DNA from 3 places in the Streptomyces sp. YKOK-I1 genome. Region 2 is predicted to be linked to each of the others. Evidence: predicted binding sites of a transcription regulator. Region 2 holds the regulator's gene; each other region holds the start of a gene.
The links. Region 2 encodes HrcA, which represses chaperone genes, less so after heat shock. Its sites were predicted from a motif close to TTNGCACTCNGNNNNNCNGAGTGCNAA; they were not measured.

Region 1 (2,262 bases), 2.6 Mb from region 2:
TTGCCGACCTTGTCCATCGCCTCGGCGATGAGCTCGCCGACCTGCTGGTCCTGGGCGGACAGCGCGGCGACGGCGGCGATGTCCGCCTTGTCGTCGATCGGGCGCGCGGTGGCGAGCAGCTCGTCGGAGACGGCCTTGACCGCGGCGTCGATGCCCTTCTTCAGGGCGGCCGGGGAGGCACCGGCGGCGACGTTCTTCAGGCCCTCGCGGACGAGCGCCTGGGCCAGCACGGTGGCGGTGGTGGTGCCGTCACCCGCGATGTCGTTGGTCTTGGTCGCCACCTCCTTCACGAGCTGGGCGCCGAGGTTCTCGTACGGGTCGTCGATCTCCACCTCACGGGCGATGGTGACGCCGTCGTTGGTGATGGTCGGGGCGCCGAACTTCTTGTCGATGACGACGTTGCGGCCCTTGGGACCGATCGTCACCTTGACCGTGTCGGCCAGCTTGTTGACGCCGCGCTCGAGGGCGCGACGGGCGTCCTCGTCGAACTTCAGGATCTTCGCCATGACAGCGGCAGCCCTCTCGGAAATCTGTGGGCGGAAAACGTGGGGTGAAAAGGCACTGCGCCCCGGGCGCCCGGCTTCTTATGTGGTGGCGGGAGCCAGGGGCGCAGCATCAAGCATCGAAATGCTCGGGTGAAGAACTACTTCTCGATGATCGCGAGGACGTCGCGAGCCGAGAGGACGAGGTACTCCTCGCCGTTGTACTTCACCTCGGTGCCGCCGTACTTGCTGTACAGGACGACGTCGCCGACCTTGACGTCGAGCGGCAGGCGCTCGCCGTTCTCGAAGCGACCCGGGCCCACGGCGAGGACGGCGCCCTCCTGGGGCTTCTCCTTCGCGGTGTCCGGGATGACCAGGCCGGAGGCCGTGGTCTGCTCGGCGTCGAGCGGCTGGACCACAATGCGGTCCTCAAGCGGCTTGATGGCAACCTTGGAGCTGGCGGTCGTCACGATCCGACCTCCCCCTTCGGAGATCTCACGGGGTTAACTGTCTGAGGTGGCGACCAGGTGGATCCGTCGTCGCGGGTGCCGGACCTGCCCGTCGCGTTGTTGGCACTCTCCAGTGGGGAGTGCCAGAGCCGAGACTATGACCGCGATTAGCACTCGGTCAAGCGGACTGCTAATCCCCGTGGCGCGTCGGCCGTTTTCCGGGCCCCGGAACGCCTACAGGTAGTCCTCCAGCTTCCCCACCGTCAGGCCCCGCTCCCGCACCACCCGCAGCAGTGCCGTCGTCCGTTCGCGCAGGCTCGGGCCGGTGGACTCGTCCGGGTCCAGGGCGACGATGTCGCCGGGGCGCAGACCGGGGGCGCCGTGCGGGTAGGTGAGCCCGGCGGGGCCCATCGCGGCGCGCCAGAGGACGACGGCCGTGATGCCGCAGTCGGCGGCGGCGCGCAGGGTGGTGGTGTCGTACGTGCCGTAGGGCGGGCGGAACAGGCGGGGGCGCAGGCCGAAGCGGGCGTGGAGTTTCTCCTGCTGGCCGCAGATCTCGGCGCGCTGGCCGGCGTACGGCAGACCGCGCAGGGCCGCGTGGTCGAGGGTGTGGTTCTCCAGGGTCGCGCCGACCGAGCGCAGCCGGGCGAAGTGGCCGTAGCCGGGTCCGACCACGCTGTCGGTGAGGAACACGCTGACGGGGAGGCGGAGTTCGCGGACCAGGTCGATGAAGCGGGGGTCGCGTTCGGCGCCGTCGTCGTAGGTGAGGAAGACGACCTTGTCGTGGGTGGGAACACGGTCGACGACCGGCGGGAGGGGCTCCTGGCCGGAGCGGCCGGAGCCGGCGGCGCGGCCGGGACCGCCCGGGCTGCCGGGACCGCCCGAACCGTGGGAGAGGGGGCGCACCCGCTGGGCCGCCTTCTTGCCCAGGCGTTCGATCGGGTCGACGGACTGGGCGCAGCCGGTCAGCGCCGTCACCGCCAGCGCCAGCAGTACGGCGATCAGCCCCCGCGTCCTCACAGGTAGTCCTCCAGGCGTGCCACCGCGTATCCCTGTGCCGTGACCTTGTTCAGGAACCGGCGGACCATGTCGGGCATGGTGCCCTTCCACTCGCCCCGGCCGCGGAAGTGGCTCAGGACGATGTCGCCGGGGTGGAGGTCGCGGTCCCACTCGCGGTACTCCCAGTGGTCGACGAAGACCTCCTCGTCCCAGAGTGGGGCGTACCTCACCCCGCAGGACTTCGCGGCGACCAGCGTGTCGCGGTTGTAGTTGCCGTAGGGCGGCCGGAAGAGGACCGGGCGCCTGCCGTAGCGCTCGCCGAGCACCGTCTG
Region 2 (2,262 bases):
GACCTCCGGGGAGCCGGGGACCAGGACCACGAGGTCGTGCGCGGTGTGCGCCGGGCCCACGTTCGCCAGCAGGACCTGACGGCTCCCGCCCAGGTCGAGGGTCCACTCGCCGGAGACCCGGTGGCGGGGGGCGACCAGCGTGTCCGCGGCCTCCGTCGCCGTCGCCTCGTCCAGACCGCCCCGCACCGCGTCCGCCCGCAGCTCCTCCGCCGGGACCGTGTCCATGCCCACCGCGCCGTACACCTCCGCGCCCGCGAACGCCGCCGCGCCGAACACATGATCGAAATGCGGATGGGTGAGCGCGAGATGGGTCACACGCGCGCCGGTCAGCTCCTCGGCCTGCGTCCGCAGCCGCACCCCCTCCGCCAGCCCCGACCCGGCGTCCACCATCAGCACCGCGCCCGCCCCGACGACCAGCCCCGCCGTGCAGTCCCAGCCCGGCAGCCGCACCCGCCCGACCCCGGCCGCGACCCGCTCCCACCCCAGCTCTTCCCAAGTCATGGTCATACCGGGACGCTAACGGTAAGCCGTCCTGGCGTCGGCCGACCTTGCCCCCGGTGTACCCCACAGCCGTACACTGGCCGGGGAACGTCTGGCACTCGGAAGCGAAGAGTGCCAGGGCGGACACCCAGGGGACTGGGGGACGACCACGGGAGGTGTGCGCGGGTGCTGAGTGAACGCAGGCTGCAAGTGCTGCGCGCCATCGTCCAGGACTACGTCGGCACCGAGGAGCCGGTGGGCTCCAAGGCCCTCACCGAGCGGCACAACCTCGGCGTCTCCCCGGCCACCGTGCGCAACGACATGGCCGCCCTGGAGGACGAGGGATACATCGCCCAGCCGCACACCAGCGCCGGGCGGATCCCCACCGACAAGGGCTACCGGCTGTTCGTCGACAAGCTGGCCGGCGTCAAGCCGATGACCGCGCCCGAGCGGCGCGCCATCCAGAACTTCCTCGACGGCGCCGTCGACCTCGACGACGTCGTGGCGCGGACCGTGCGGCTGCTCGCGCAGCTCACCCGGCAGGTCGCCGTCGTGCAGTACCCCTCGCTGACCCGGTCCACCGTGCGGCACGTGGAGCTGCTGTCGCTCGCGCCGGCCCGGCTGATGCTCGTGCTGATCACGGACACCGGACGGGTCGAGCAGCGCCTGGTGGACTGCCCGGCGCCCTTCGGGGAGGCCTCTCTGGCGGATCTACGCGCGCGGCTCAACAGCCGGATCGCGGGCCGCCGGTTCACCGACGTGCCGCGCCTGGTGGAGGACCTGCCCGAGGCCTTCGAGGCGGACGACCGCGGCACGGTCTCGACGGTGCTCTCCACCCTGCTGGAGACCCTCGTCGAGGAGAACGAGGAGCGGCTGATGATCGGCGGGACCGCCAATCTCACCCGCTTCGGACATGACTTCCCTCTCATCATCCGGCCCGTCCTGGAGGCCCTGGAGGAACACGTCGTTCTTCTCAAACTCCTGGGCGAGGCGGGGGATTCGGGCATGACCGTACGCATCGGTCATGAGAACGCCTATGAGGGACTCAACTCCACTTCCGTGGTCTCGGTCGGCTACGGTTCGGGCGGCGAGGCAGTCGCCAAACTCGGCGTGGTCGGCCCGACCCGCATGGATTACCCGGGAACGATGGGAGCGGTACGAGCGGTGGCACGGTACGTCGGACAGATCCTGGCGGAGTCGTAAGTGGCCACGGACTACTACGCCGTTCTCGGCGTGCGCCGCGACGCGTCGCAGGATGAGATCAAGAAGGCGTTCCGCCGGCTCGCCCGCGAGCTGCACCCGGACGTCAACCCGGATCCGAAGACCCAGGAGCGGTTCAAGGAGATCAACGCCGCCTACGAGGTGCTGTCGGACCCGCAGAAGAAGCAGGTCTACGACCTCGGCGGCGACCCCCTCTCCCAGGCAGGCGGCGGTGGCGCGGGCGGCTTCGGGGCCGGTGGCTTCGGCAACTTCTCCGACATCATGGACGCGTTCTTCGGTACGGCGTCCCAGCGGGGGCCGAGGTCCAGGACCCGGCGCGGCCAGGACGCGATGATCCGGCTGGAGGTGGACCTCGACGAGGCCGCCTTCGGCACCACCAAGGACATCCAGGTCGACACCGCGATCGTCTGCACCACGTGCAGCGGCGAGGGCGCCGCCCCCGGCACCACCGCCCAGACGTGTGACATGTGCCGCGGCCGCGGCGAGGTCTCCCAGGTGACCCGGTCCTTCCTCGGCCAGGTCATGACCTCCCGCCCCTGCCCCCAGTGCCAGGGCTTCGGC
Region 3 (2,262 bases), 1.2 Mb from region 2:
GTGCCGCCGAGGTGACCGCCGAGGGGGCCACCCTCGGCGAGGTCATCTCGGATCTGGAGAAGAACCACACCGGGATCGCCGCCCGGGTCCTGGACGACCAGGGCAAGCTGCGGCGGTTCGTGAACGTGTACGTGAACGACGACGACGTCCGGTTCGAGCAGGGGCTGGAGACGGCGACCCCGGACGGGGCGGGCGTGTCGATCATCCCGGCCGTCGCGGGCGGCTGCTGACCCTTGTTCAGTACCCACCGGTAGTAACCGTCGGTAACAGTGATTACCGAGTGTTCATCGAATTGCCCCCTCCGTGAGAGAAGCGGAGGGGGCAATTCAGTGTGGTTGAGCGCGGTACAGTTGGGGAACCGGGTCGCGAAACACTGATCCGGAATCTTTGATTTCTGCCTTGGGCCCGACAAGAAGTAGCCAAAGTGCGTGCCTCTTGCGTGGCATTTGTGGCTTTTATGGGGCCCGACTTGCCCTGAATTCTGGCGAATTCTCGCCACATTCCGGATCGCGTGCGTCCAGAATTCTCGTCCAAGTGACCTGTTGCAGAGGGCAGTTGGACAGATACATTCGGCCGCGGTCGACGCGTTCCGGCGCACGCCCCCAACCAACTGGGGGGTGAGGTCTGACCCGGATCCGCGAAGTGTGGATCTGTGCAAGGGCCAGTAATAGGGGAGTTAGGCATGGCTCAGGGCACCGTCAAGTGGTTCAACGCGGAGAAGGGGTACGGCTTCATCGCGGTCGACGGTGGTGCGGATGTTTTCGTCCACTACAGCGCGATCCAGATGGACGGGTACCGCACCCTGGAAGAGGGCCAGCGGGTCGATTTCGAGATCTCGCAGGGTCAGAAGGGGCCGCAGGCGGACATGGTCCGGCTGGCGACCAGCTGAAGCACGCGCCGACTGAAGCGTCGTTCTTCTGTTTCATCTTCGAAGGGCCCGTACCTCCTGGGGTACGGGCCCTTCGGCATGCCCCGCGCGGACGCCTCGGCGGACCCCAGTCCTCGGGAGGCGCTTGCACTCGACCATGCCGAGTGCTAATCATTGGCGTTAGCACTCTGAAGGTGAGAGTGACAAAGAAGGACCGGGTCGGTGAGGCCCGCAGGCCAGGTGGGGCAAGGAACCACGCGGCATGCGAGCCGTCCGTCGCGGGCGCGGGCGCGGTCCGAAGGAATCACCCCCAGTCCTGGAGGGACCACTTCACATGGCCAAGATCATCGCGTTCGACGAGGAGGCGCGGCGCGGCCTCGAGCGCGGCATGAACCAGCTCGCGGACGCCGTCAAGGTGACGCTCGGCCCCAAGGGTCGCAACGTCGTCCTCGAGAAGAAGTGGGGCGCCCCCACGATCACCAACGATGGTGTCTCCATCGCCAAGGAGATCGAGCTCGAGGACCCGTACGAGAAGATCGGCGCCGAGCTGGTCAAGGAAGTCGCGAAGAAGACGGACGACGTAGCCGGTGACGGCACGACGACCGCGACCGTCCTGGCCCAGGCCCTGGTGCGCGAGGGTCTGCGCAACGTGGCCGCCGGCGCCAACCCGATGGCTCTGAAGCGCGGTATCGAGAAGGCCGTCGAGGCTGTCTCCGGTGCCCTGCTCGAGCAGGCCAAGGACGTGGAGACCAAGGAGCAGATCGCCTCCACCGCCTCCATCTCCGCCGCCGACACCCAGATCGGCGAGCTCATCGCCGAGGCCATGGACAAGGTCGGCAAGGAAGGCGTCATCACCGTCGAGGAGTCCCAGACCTTCGGTCTGGAGCTGGAGCTCACCGAGGGTATGCGCTTCGACAAGGGCTACATCTCGGCGTACTTCGCCACCGACATGGAGCGTATGGAGGCCGTCCTCGACGACCCGTACATCCTGATCGCGAACTCCAAGATCGCGAACGTCAAGGACCTGCTCCCGCTCCTGGAGAAGGTCATGCAGTCGGGCAAGCCGCTGCTGATCATCGCCGAGGACGTCGAGGGCGAGGCCCTGTCGACCCTGGTCGTCAACAAGATCCGCGGCACCTTCAAGTCCGTCGCGGTCAAGGCCCCGGGCTTCGGCGACCGCCGCAAGGCGATGCTGAACGACATCGCCATCCTCACCGGCGGCGAGGTCATCTCCGAGGAGGTCGGTCTCAAGCTCGAGAACACGACCCTCGACCTGCTGGGCAAGGCCCGCAAGGTCGTCATCACCAAGGACGAGACCACCATCGTCGACGGTGCCGGTTCGTCGGACCAGGTCGCCGGCCGGGTGAACCAGATCCGCGCCGAGATCGAGAACA

Region 1: the regulator HrcA is predicted to act here: its motif matches at 1,099-1,125, upstream of groES (co-chaperone GroES).
Region 3: the regulator HrcA is predicted to act here: its motif matches at 1,013-1,039, upstream of groL (chaperonin GroEL).

The regions. Positions count from the first base shown of each region.
Region 1 covers NZ_BAAGDR010000001.1:6,298,366-6,300,627, reverse strand. The annotation lists gene groL (chaperonin GroEL) at 1-506, opposite strand, end outside; gene groES (co-chaperone GroES) at 644-952, opposite strand; gene ACYQ8Q_RS28125 (polysaccharide deacetylase family protein) at 1,166-1,951, opposite strand; gene ACYQ8Q_RS28120 (polysaccharide deacetylase family protein) at 1,948-2,262, opposite strand, start outside.
Region 2 covers NZ_BAAGDR010000001.1:3,651,886-3,654,147, reverse strand. The annotation lists gene ACYQ8Q_RS15870 (MBL fold metallo-hydrolase) at 1-507, opposite strand, end outside; gene hrcA (heat-inducible transcriptional repressor HrcA) at 667-1,683, shown strand; gene dnaJ (molecular chaperone DnaJ) at 1,684-2,262, shown strand, end outside.
Region 3 covers NZ_BAAGDR010000001.1:4,817,733-4,819,994, reverse strand. The annotation lists gene ACYQ8Q_RS21125 (MoaD/ThiS family protein) at 1-230, shown strand, start outside; gene ACYQ8Q_RS21120 (cold-shock protein) at 683-889, shown strand; gene groL (chaperonin GroEL) at 1,203-2,262, shown strand, end outside.